DNA from 3 places in the Bacillus bruguierae genome. Region 1 is predicted to be linked to each of the others. Evidence: a T-box and tRNA genes for the amino acid it is inferred to sense, from the RefSeq annotation. Region 1 holds a T-box; the other regions hold tRNA genes.
What was found. The T-box of region 1 lies ahead of thrS (threonine--tRNA ligase). A T-box ahead of a tRNA ligase gene usually reads a tRNA of that ligase, here a tRNA-Thr.
Positions count from the first base shown of each region.

Region 1 (3,248 bases):
ACTAGATTTTAGTTCTATTTTAACAAATTTATATTCGTACATAGTGTATCGCTCCTTTTAAAATCTTTATAGTTAAATTATACAATAAAAATAGCTTATGAATATGAAAAATTCATGCTAGCTTGTATCATTTTTTGTACATCTCCCTAATATATATGGAAATAGCAAGAATTATAAAAGGGGGGACAAAAGTGATTGAAATCTGCTTCGAAGAAAAAAATGATGCTATTGTTGTATATAAAGAGCTTAAAAAAAGGACAGATCATATATATGAAGAAATAAGCATTTACTTGTACGAACAAATGGTAATTGTTCATATACCAATACAAGAGTCACGCTACATTGATCAAGTGGTTATTCCTGTATTTGTGCAATATATTATCAATACGAAACAAGATGAATGGATAAGTGCGATTTTAAAAGATAAATTTTATTATGAAGAGCGAGAAGAACGAAATCAAATTTTACATATGGCTCATTCTATTTTAAAAGGGAAACGAAAAGGATTAGTAGATGCACCTTCGAAGGAAAGAGGGACAGAATTGGTACTGTCTTCTTTACAAGGATGGATACATGATACAATGTCGTTTTCGTTTGAAGCGTACATTCGTTTTCGCTTGAGAAAGTACAATGAATTTTTGTATCGAACGGCGGAGATGGCGATAGATGAATATAAGTTAGAACAAGAGTATCAAATGTTCGTAGAAACATTACGGCAACAAGTAAGCAGCCGAAAATCACGTTTATCTTGCTTGCATCTCGTGTTTAATGATAGTTGTGTCTTTTATGATGAAAAGGGAAGACGTTTAAAACAAGAAAAACTTGTTCAGTATATAGAAGAAGAATTACTCTCTCAAAAAGATCTATACATTGATCCGAATATTATGGCACCGCTTCTGTCAATCGCGCCTAAAAGAATTCATCTGTATGCGAAAGAACAAGATCATAATATGATTGTAACGATTCAAAATGTATTTCAGGAGAGAGTGCAGTTATATGCGCTTCATGAATTTGAAAAGAATGTGACAAAATTCAAAAATAAAGGGAACGCCCTTGATTTTCTAAATTTTTGAGCATATAATTACGTACATACATGAAAATACATTAAAATGTTACGATGAGGACATGAGTAGTTATCCACGATTCTCAGAGAGAGAAGCCTTAGGCTGTGAGCTTCTTAATACGAGATTATTACTTACCACCTCTGAACTTCAGCAGTGAACGAATGTCTAGTAATTGCTGACGGCAAGTGCCGTTATCATGAACTTGAGCAGTTAACAATGTGTTAGCTGGAACAAGGGTGGAACCACGAATTCAACACTCGTCCCTTTTTATAGGGATGGGTGTTTTTTATTTTGACTATGAAAAAGGAGTGACTAAAGATGGCAGATGTAGTAAAAATTACATTTCCAGACGGAGCTGTGAAGGAGTTTCCAAAAGGAACAACAACTGAAGACATTGCTGCTTCTATTAGCCCTGGCTTAAAGAAAAAAGCGATTGCAGGGAAATTAAATGAAGAAATGGTAGACTTACGTACACCGATTGAGCAAGATGGTGCAATTTCTATCGTGACATTAGATTCTGAAGATGGGCTATACATTTTACGCCACTCAACAGCTCACTTATTAGCGCAAGCATTAAAGCGTTTATATAAAGATGTGAAGCTTGGAATTGGGCCTGTAATTGAAAATGGCTTCTATTACGATATCGATATGGAAGAAGCAATCACAGTTGAAGATTTCTCGAAAATCGAAAAAGAAATGCAAAAAATCGTAAATGAAAATCTTGAGATTGCTCGCCATGAAGTACCACGTGCTGAAGCGCTTCGTCGTTATGAAGAAATTGGCGACGAGCTAAAATTAGAATTGATTAACGATCTTCCGGAAGATGCGGTTATTTCAATTTATGAACAAGGCGAATTCTTCGACCTTTGCCGCGGAGTTCACCTTCCATCTACAGGGAAAATTAAAGTATTTAAATTGTTAAGCGTTGCTGGTGCTTACTGGCGCGGCGATAGCAATAATAAAATGCTGCAACGTATTTACGGTACTGCATTCGTGAAAAAAGCAGAGTTAGATGAGCACTTACGTATGCTTGAAGAAGCGAAAGAGCGTGATCATCGTAAATTAGGTAAAGAGTTAAAACTATTTACAAATAGCCAAAAAGTAGGACAAGGTTTACCGCTTTGGTTACCAAAAGGTGCAACAGTCCGCCGTATTATCGAGCGTTACATTGTTGATAAAGAAGTAAGCTTAGGATACGATCACGTATATACTCCAGTACTAGGAAGCCGAGAGCTTTATGAGACTTCTGGTCACTGGAATCACTATCGAGATGGCATGTTCCCATCGATGGAAATGGATAATGAGGAATTGGTACTTCGTCCAATGAACTGTCCTCACCATATGATGGTGTACAAAAACGATATCCACAGTTATCGTGAATTACCAATCCGTATTGCGGAGCTTGGAACAATGCATCGTTATGAAATGTCTGGTGCGCTATCTGGATTACAACGTGTACGCGGGATGACTTTAAATGATGCGCACATTTTCGTTCGTCCAGATCAAATTAAAGAAGAATTCAAACGCGTTGTAAACTTAACTTTAGAAGTATACAAAGACTTCGATTTAGAAGATTATTCATTCCGTTTATCTTATCGTGATCCAGCGGATACTAAAAAGTATTTTGATGACGATGAAATGTGGGAAAAAGCTCAATCAATGTTAAAAGAAGCTATGGATGAAATGGGTCTTGAGTACTATGAAGCAGAAGGTGAAGCGGCATTCTACGGTCCGAAACTTGACGTACAAGTTCGCACTGCGCTTGGAAAAGACGAAACACTTTCAACTATACAATTAGACTTCTTACTTCCAGAACGCTTTGAATTAACTTACATCGGTGAAGACGGTAAACAGCATCGTCCAGTTGTTATTCACCGCGGTGTTGTATCAACTATGGAACGTTTTGTTTCCTTCTTAATCGAAGAATACAAAGGTGCATTCCCAACTTGGTTAGCGCCGGTTCAAGTACAAGTAATTCCAGTTTCTCCGCAAGTACATTTAGACTATGCGAAGAAAGTACAAGAAGAATTACAACGTGCTGGCATTCGTGTTGAAGTGGATACTCGTGACGAGAAAATTGGTTACAAAATCCGTGAGGCACAAATGCAAAAAATTCCGTATATGCTTGTAGTAGGTGACAATGAAGTTGCTGAAACTGGTGTAAACGTCCGTAAATACGGTGAA
Region 1 is NZ_JBAWSX010000001.1:288,203-291,450, forward strand. It holds gene WAZ07_RS01415 (DUF4177 domain-containing protein) at 1-42, opposite strand, end outside; gene ytxC (putative sporulation protein YtxC) at 192-1,073, shown strand; T-box leader at 1,106-1,332, shown strand; gene thrS (threonine--tRNA ligase) at 1,383-3,248, shown strand, end outside.

Region 2 (3,248 bases), on a different contig from region 1:
GCGTTAAGCTAGTAAGATCCCTGAAAGATGATCAGGTTGATAGGTTCGAGGTGGAAGCGTGGCGACACGTGGAGCTGACGAATACTAATAGATCGAGGACTTAACCATATAATATGAAGCAAGTGTTATCTAGTTTTGAGAGAATATAAAAAACTTGTTGACTTTTTCGGTGAATCAAGTATAATAATGATTGTCTCAAATGAATATAGTCTGGTAATGATGGCAGAGAGGTCACACCCGTTCCCATACCGAACACGGAAGTTAAGCTCTCTAGCGCCGATGGTAGTTGGGACTTTGTCCCTGTGAGAGTAGGACGTTGCCAGGCAAATGGAGGATTAGCTCAGCTGGGAGAGCACCTGCCTTACAAGCAGGGGGTCGGCGGTTCGATCCCGTCATCCTCCACCATATAATCTTAAATGTCGGAGGGGTAGCGAAGTGGCTAAACGCGGCGGACTGTAAATCCGCTCCTTCGGGTTCGGCAGTTCGAATCTGCCCCCCTCCACCATTTCGATGGGCTATAGCCAAGCGGTAAGGCAACGGACTTTGACTCCGTCATGCGCTGGTTCGAATCCAGCTAGCCCAGCCATTTAAGAGCCATTAGCTCAGTTGGTAGAGCATCTGACTTTTAATCAGAGGGTCGAAGGTTCGAGTCCTTCATGGCTCACCATTTTTAAAATGTAATATGCGGGTGTGGCGGAATTGGCAGACGCACCAGACTTAGGATCTGGCGCCTTTGGCGTGGGGGTTCGACTCCCTTCACCCGCACTCTTAATTAAATAAGCAATAAGTCATATATGTTTTGCGGAAGTAGTTCAGTGGTAGAATACAACCTTGCCAAGGTTGGGGTCGCGGGTTCGAATCCCGTCTTCCGCTCCAATTTTCAATATGACGCCGGGGTGGCGGAACAGGCAGACGCACAGGACTTAAAATCCTGCGGTGGGTGACCACCGTGCGGGTTCGACCCCCGCCCTCGGCACCATATGCGCCCGTAGCTCAATTGGATAGAGCGTTTGACTACGGATCAAAAGGTTAGGGGTTCGAGTCCTCTCGGGCGCGCTTTATTAACGGGAAGTGGCTCAGCTTGGTAGAGCACCTGGTTTGGGACCAGGGGGTCGCAGGTTCGAATCCTGTCTTCCCGATAGTTTTTTAAAATGGGGCCTTAGCTCAGCTGGGAGAGCGCCTGCCTTGCACGCAGGAGGTCAGCGGTTCGATCCCGCTAGGCTCCACCATTAAAGCTTCATATATACGGAGGTATACCCAAGTTCGGCTGAAGGGATCGGTCTTGAAAACCGACAGGCGGCGAGAGTCGCGCGGGGGTTCGAATCCCTCTACCTCCTCCATTTTTTATTTAAAAGAATATTATATCATCGCGGGGTGGAGCAGTCTGGTAGCTCGTCGGGCTCATAACCCGAAGGTCGCAGGTTCAAATCCTGTCCCCGCAACCAATGGTCCCGTGGTGTAGTGGTTAACATGCCTGCCTGTCACGCAGGAGATCGCCGGTTCGACCCCGGTCGGGACCGCCATTTACATAAAGGCTCGGTAGCTCAGTCGGTAGAGCAGAGGACTGAAAATCCTCGTGTCGGCGGTTCGATTCCGTCCCGAGCCACCATTTTTTTTTGTAAAAAAACTAGCCGGCTTAGCTCAATTGGTAGAGCAACTGACTTGTAATCAGTAGGTTGGGGGTTCAAGTCCTCTAGCCGGCACCACTTAGGGGCATAGTTTAAAGGTAGAACAGAGGTCTCCAAAACCTCCGGTGTGGGTTCGATTCCTACTGCCCCTGTAAGAAATATGGGCCTATAGCTCAGCTGGTTAGAGCGCACGCCTGATAAGCGTGAGGTCGATGGTTCGAGTCCATTTAGGCCCACCATATTCCGCAGTAGCTCAGTGGTAGAGCTATCGGCTGTTAACCGATCGGTCGTAGGTTCGAGTCCTACCTGCGGAGCCATGGCCCGTTGGTCAAGTGGTTAAGACACCGCCCTTTCACGGCGGTAACACGGGTTCGAATCCCGTACGGGTCATTATAAAAAGAGTCAGCACTATGCTGACTCTTTTTATTTGAAGAAAAATAATATTATACATTATATTTTCTGTATATCGTATTTATTATAACGAATTATAATTACTTCTGATTAATGATCTCCTTATACATATATTTATTGAGCTACTTTTGGACAGTAAGAATGAGAATGCTTCAACTAACCAAAAGTAGTCGAATAAAGAAAATCTACTGATGGCCGTATCAAGCTATTATAACAATAAGTATATCTTTATCATATTATAAAATGTTTTATTTTTTATTATAAATAATGAAGGATTTTGTATGATTTTGTGTAATTAGGAAAGAATATAGTACATTATATTTTTACCAATTGATTATTTTAGCTATACTCAGAATTGAACTACATCAATTCATTTTGATGATTGTACAACGGAATGTTGCATGAATATTTTACGGTATAAAGTATTTCTTTTACTAACCTCATCCTGCTTATTGCTCTGTATCTTTACAAGCTGCCTTCTCAAATAAGAACGATAAAGTCTATATTTACTCTCCGCAATTCTAAAGTTTTTAGAATTGGTCATTGTAACTGTGAATATCCAATTTATTTTGCGTTTTATGATTACATAGTTTTCTACATTTGATAAAGTGTAATTTCATCTGTTTTTAATAAGAGATGGTATCTCGTTTATCTTTTAAGGAACTTGCGAATTGAAATGAAGAGGGTTGGAGATGCTAAAGTGTGTAAAGGAGGGTAATATATTTATGACAACTGTTCGAGAATTGATGAGCACGAATATTGTACAATGTACATCACTAGATAACGTATATGAAGCAGCGGTGAAAATGAAAGAAGAAGATATAGGAATGATTCCTGTTGTGGAGAATAATCAAGTTATCGGACTTGTAACAGACCGTGATTTGGTTGTGCGGGGAATTGCAGAAAAACATCCAGGTTCCAATCAAATTACAAATGTTATGACAACACAAATTATTTCTGTGTCACCTGATGACGCTATTGAAAAAGCGACAGAGTTAATGGCACGTTACCAAATAAGAAGATTGCCAGTAGTTGAACATGGACAACTTGTTGGGATGCTATCACTTGGTGATTTAGCAACAACTAAATATGCAGATGATCAAGCAGGCGTTGCCTTAAGTGAAATATCAGAGCAAACAGACTAAATAAATACTTTTATTCTGTTTGCAATTTGCTATTTGAGGGCAGGAATGCTTCATCTGAAAATTT
Region 2 is NZ_JBAWSX010000027.1:46-3,293, forward strand. It holds partial or broken rRNA gene WAZ07_RS24940 (23S ribosomal RNA) at 1-108, shown strand, start outside; rRNA gene rrf (5S ribosomal RNA) at 210-325, shown strand; tRNA gene WAZ07_RS24950 (tRNA-Val) at 330-405, shown strand; tRNA gene WAZ07_RS24955 (tRNA-Tyr) at 422-505, shown strand; tRNA gene WAZ07_RS24960 (tRNA-Gln) at 512-586, shown strand; tRNA gene WAZ07_RS24965 (tRNA-Lys) at 592-667, shown strand; tRNA gene WAZ07_RS24970 (tRNA-Leu) at 685-765, shown strand; tRNA gene WAZ07_RS24975 (tRNA-Gly) at 802-876, shown strand; tRNA gene WAZ07_RS24980 (tRNA-Leu) at 891-979, shown strand; tRNA gene WAZ07_RS24985 (tRNA-Arg) at 983-1,056, shown strand; tRNA gene WAZ07_RS24990 (tRNA-Pro) at 1,066-1,139, shown strand; tRNA gene WAZ07_RS24995 (tRNA-Ala) at 1,154-1,229, shown strand; tRNA gene WAZ07_RS25000 (tRNA-Ser) at 1,248-1,340, shown strand; tRNA gene WAZ07_RS25005 (tRNA-Met) at 1,369-1,445, shown strand; tRNA gene WAZ07_RS25010 (tRNA-Asp) at 1,448-1,523, shown strand; tRNA gene WAZ07_RS25015 (tRNA-Phe) at 1,534-1,609, shown strand; tRNA gene WAZ07_RS25020 (tRNA-Thr) at 1,631-1,706, shown strand; tRNA gene WAZ07_RS25025 (tRNA-Trp) at 1,710-1,780, shown strand; tRNA gene WAZ07_RS25030 (tRNA-Ile) at 1,791-1,867, shown strand; tRNA gene WAZ07_RS25035 (tRNA-Asn) at 1,871-1,945, shown strand; tRNA gene WAZ07_RS25040 (tRNA-Glu) at 1,947-2,018, shown strand; gene WAZ07_RS25045 (CBS domain-containing protein) at 2,765-3,184, shown strand.
Region 2: it has a tRNA-Thr gene. The T-box ahead of thrS (threonine--tRNA ligase) is inferred to sense a tRNA for this amino acid. The anticodon was not compared.

Region 3 (3,248 bases), on a different contig from region 1:
GTTCCCATACCGAACACGGAAGTTAAGCTCTCTAGCGCCGAGGGTAGTTGGGACTTTGTCCCTGTGAGAGTAGGACGTTGCCAGGCAAATGGAGGATTAGCTCAGCTGGGAGAGCACCTGCCTTACAAGCAGGGGGTCGGCGGTTCGATCCCGTCATCCTCCACCATATAAATGCCGGCTTAGCTCAATTGGTAGAGCAACTGACTTGTAATCAGTAGGTTGGGGGTTCAAGTCCTCTAGCCGGCACCAGTATCATGGCGGCTGTGGCGAAGTGGTTAACGCATCGGATTGTGGCTCCGACACTCGTGGGTTCGATTCCCATCAGTCGCCCCATTTTAAAAAATAATATGCGGGTGTGGCGGAATTGGCAGACGCACCAGACTTAGGATCTGGCGCCTTTGGCGTGGGGGTTCGACTCCCTTCACCCGCACTTTTAATTGAATAAGTCATATATGTTTTGCGGAAGTAGTTCAGTGGTAGAATACAACCTTGCCAAGGTTGGGGTCGCGGGTTCGAATCCCGTCTTCCGCTCCAATTTACAATATGACGCCGGGGTGGCGGAACAGGCAGACGCACAGGACTTAAAATCCTGCGGTGGGTGACCACCGTGCGGGTTCGACCCCCGCCCTCGGCACCATATGCGCCCGTAGCTCAATTGGATAGAGCGTTTGACTACGGATCAAAAGGTTAGGGGTTCGAGTCCTCTCGGGCGCGCTTTATTAACGGGAAGTGGCTCAGCTTGGTAGAGCACCTGGTTTGGGACCAGGGGGTCGCAGGTTCAAATCCTGTCTTCCCGATAGTTTTTTAAAATGGGGCCTTAGCTCAGCTGGGAGAGCGCCTGCCTTGCACGCAGGAGGTCAGCGGTTCGATCCCGCTAGGCTCCACTTATAACTTGTTTATGGCGGTGTAGCTCAGCTGGCTAGAGCGTACGGTTCATACCCGTGAGGTCGGGGGTTCGATCCCCTCCGCCGCTACCATAAAGGACCTTTAGCTCAGCTGGTTAGAGCAGACGGCTCATAACCGTCCGGTCGTAGGTTCGAGTCCTACAAGGTCCACCACTCAAGTTTTATATATATGGAGGTATACCCAAGTCTGGCTGAAGGGATCGGTCTTGAAAACCGACAGGCGGCGAGAGTCGCGCGGGGGTTCGAATCCCTCTACCTCCTCCATTTTTTTAAAAAGAATATTATATCATCGCGGGGTGGAGCAGTCTGGTAGCTCGTCGGGCTCATAACCCGAAGGTCGCAGGTTCAAATCCTGTCCCCGCAACCAATGGTCCCGTGGTGTAGTGGTTAACATGCCTGCCTGTCACGCAGGAGATCGCCGGTTCGACCCCGGTCGGGACCGCCATTTATATTAAGGCTCGGTAGCTCAGTCGGTAGAGCAGAGGACTGAAAATCCTCGTGTCGGCGGTTCGATTCCGTCCCGAGCCACCATTTTGAAATATGCAAGCCGGCTTAGCTCAATTGGTAGAGCAACTGACTTGTAATCAGTAGGTTGGGGGTTCAAGTCCTCTAGCCGGCACCATTTCAAAATGAGCCATTAGCTCAGTTGGTAGAGCATCTGACTTTTAATCAGAGGGTCGAAGGTTCGAGTCCTTCATGGCTCACCATTTTTATGCGGGTGTAGTTTAGTGGTAAAACAAGAGCCTTCCAAGCTCTGGTCGAGAGTTCGATTCTCTTCACCCGCTTTTTCTAGGGCCTATAGCTCAGCTGGTTAGAGCGCACGCCTGATAAGCGTGAGGTCGATGGTTCGAGTCCATTTAGGCCCACCATATTCCGCAGTAGCTCAGTGGTAGAGCTATCGGCTGTTAACCGATCGGTCGTAGGTTCGAGTCCTACCTGCGGAGCCATATAATATAGAGAAGTACCCAAGTGGCTCAAGGGGCTCCCCTGCTAAGGGAGTAGATCGCTTACGCGGTGCGAGGGTTCGAATCCCTTCTTCTCTGCCAGAAATTGGCCCGTTGGTCAAGTGGTTAAGACACCGCCCTTTCACGGCGGTAACACGGGTTCGAATCCCGTACGGGTCATATTAAAGAGATAGCATAATTTGCTATCTCTTTTTGTGTATAATGAATAGTTACTTCTCTATTTTAGCTGGTTTTCCTTGATTTTTATCCCGCTATTCGTGGGCAGTAATACTCCCACCTCATAATGGATCAAATAGAAGTATGAAATGATATACTGGATTTGTTTGTCTCATCTGCATCATGAATAATTGTTTGTAAAATAGATTCCCATATGTGGGGATCATCAGGTAAGAAATGTCCTGCATCTTTTATATAATGTGTTGTTACATGAGGAGTAGCTGAGGCTACTTTTTTTATTTCTTCTATTGAAGATAAAGTGTCGGCTGTACCATGCCAAATATGGATAGGAATAGAAATGTTTTGAAAATTAAATCCCCAGTGTTCTGCTACTGCTTCATCTACACTATTTCTTAACGCTTCTTTCATGTGGATCATAGTTAATTTAATATCTTCATCTGTTTGAATAAATTGTTGATCCCATTTGCATAAATGTCTATTTCCTTTTTTCATCCCTTGCATATATTTTTCAGGGTTCTTTTCCATTTGCTTTTTTTGAGCACGATATGCCCATTTTAATAGCAAAGGTAAGCGTTTGGAGATAAAGAAGGCAATTCGATTTTCGCGGCACATACTGGCTGGCGGCTCTTCATTTTCAAACGGAGTTGCACTAGAAACCATTTGTACGGATTGTAAGCGCTCAGGGATTTTGTAAGCACAGGCTGCTGCATAAGCGCCTCCGCCTGAGACACCTATAATAGAAAAAGTTTGGAGTTTTAGTTGATCTGCTATTTCATTTACATCTTCTGCCCAATTCAGAACTGTTCGATTCTGTTTTGGATCAGAGAGCCCGTAGCCAGGTCTATCTATTGAAATAAGTCGTATGCCTAATTGTTTCGCTACCATATCATCTGTTAATGCCCAAATTCTTGAACCGGGTGTACCATGAAACAGCATGACTGGTAATCCATTTGTTTTACCATATTCAATATAGGCTAACTTACGTCCGTCTTGTAAAGTTATGATGTGATCTTTCATATTATTCACTCCCATAATAAATTATAAACCGACTGTTCAGTCTAATCTTATAATGAGAGTAGTTTATTTGTAAATACTGGGATTTTCACTATATAATATAGTCTATTGGTAAAATGAAATACTGTATTATTTGTGTTCACAATCTAAAGAGAACGCTTCCATTAAAATCGATTCCATACTTAAT
Region 3 is NZ_JBAWSX010000012.1:260-3,507, forward strand. It holds rRNA gene rrf (5S ribosomal RNA) at 1-86, shown strand, start outside; tRNA gene WAZ07_RS18045 (tRNA-Val) at 91-166, shown strand; tRNA gene WAZ07_RS18050 (tRNA-Thr) at 174-249, shown strand; tRNA gene WAZ07_RS18055 (tRNA-His) at 258-333, shown strand; tRNA gene WAZ07_RS18060 (tRNA-Leu) at 350-430, shown strand; tRNA gene WAZ07_RS18065 (tRNA-Gly) at 460-534, shown strand; tRNA gene WAZ07_RS18070 (tRNA-Leu) at 549-637, shown strand; tRNA gene WAZ07_RS18075 (tRNA-Arg) at 641-714, shown strand; tRNA gene WAZ07_RS18080 (tRNA-Pro) at 724-797, shown strand; tRNA gene WAZ07_RS18085 (tRNA-Ala) at 812-884, shown strand; tRNA gene WAZ07_RS18090 (tRNA-Met) at 901-977, shown strand; tRNA gene WAZ07_RS18095 (tRNA-Ile) at 982-1,058, shown strand; tRNA gene WAZ07_RS18100 (tRNA-Ser) at 1,077-1,169, shown strand; tRNA gene WAZ07_RS18105 (tRNA-Met) at 1,196-1,272, shown strand; tRNA gene WAZ07_RS18110 (tRNA-Asp) at 1,275-1,350, shown strand; tRNA gene WAZ07_RS18115 (tRNA-Phe) at 1,361-1,436, shown strand; tRNA gene WAZ07_RS18120 (tRNA-Thr) at 1,452-1,527, shown strand; tRNA gene WAZ07_RS18125 (tRNA-Lys) at 1,537-1,612, shown strand; tRNA gene WAZ07_RS18130 (tRNA-Gly) at 1,620-1,690, shown strand; tRNA gene WAZ07_RS18135 (tRNA-Ile) at 1,698-1,774, shown strand; tRNA gene WAZ07_RS18140 (tRNA-Asn) at 1,778-1,852, shown strand; tRNA gene WAZ07_RS18145 (tRNA-Ser) at 1,861-1,951, shown strand; tRNA gene WAZ07_RS18150 (tRNA-Glu) at 1,958-2,029, shown strand; gene WAZ07_RS18155 (alpha/beta fold hydrolase) at 2,159-3,064, opposite strand.
Region 3: it has a tRNA-Thr gene. The T-box ahead of thrS (threonine--tRNA ligase) is inferred to sense a tRNA for this amino acid. The anticodon was not compared.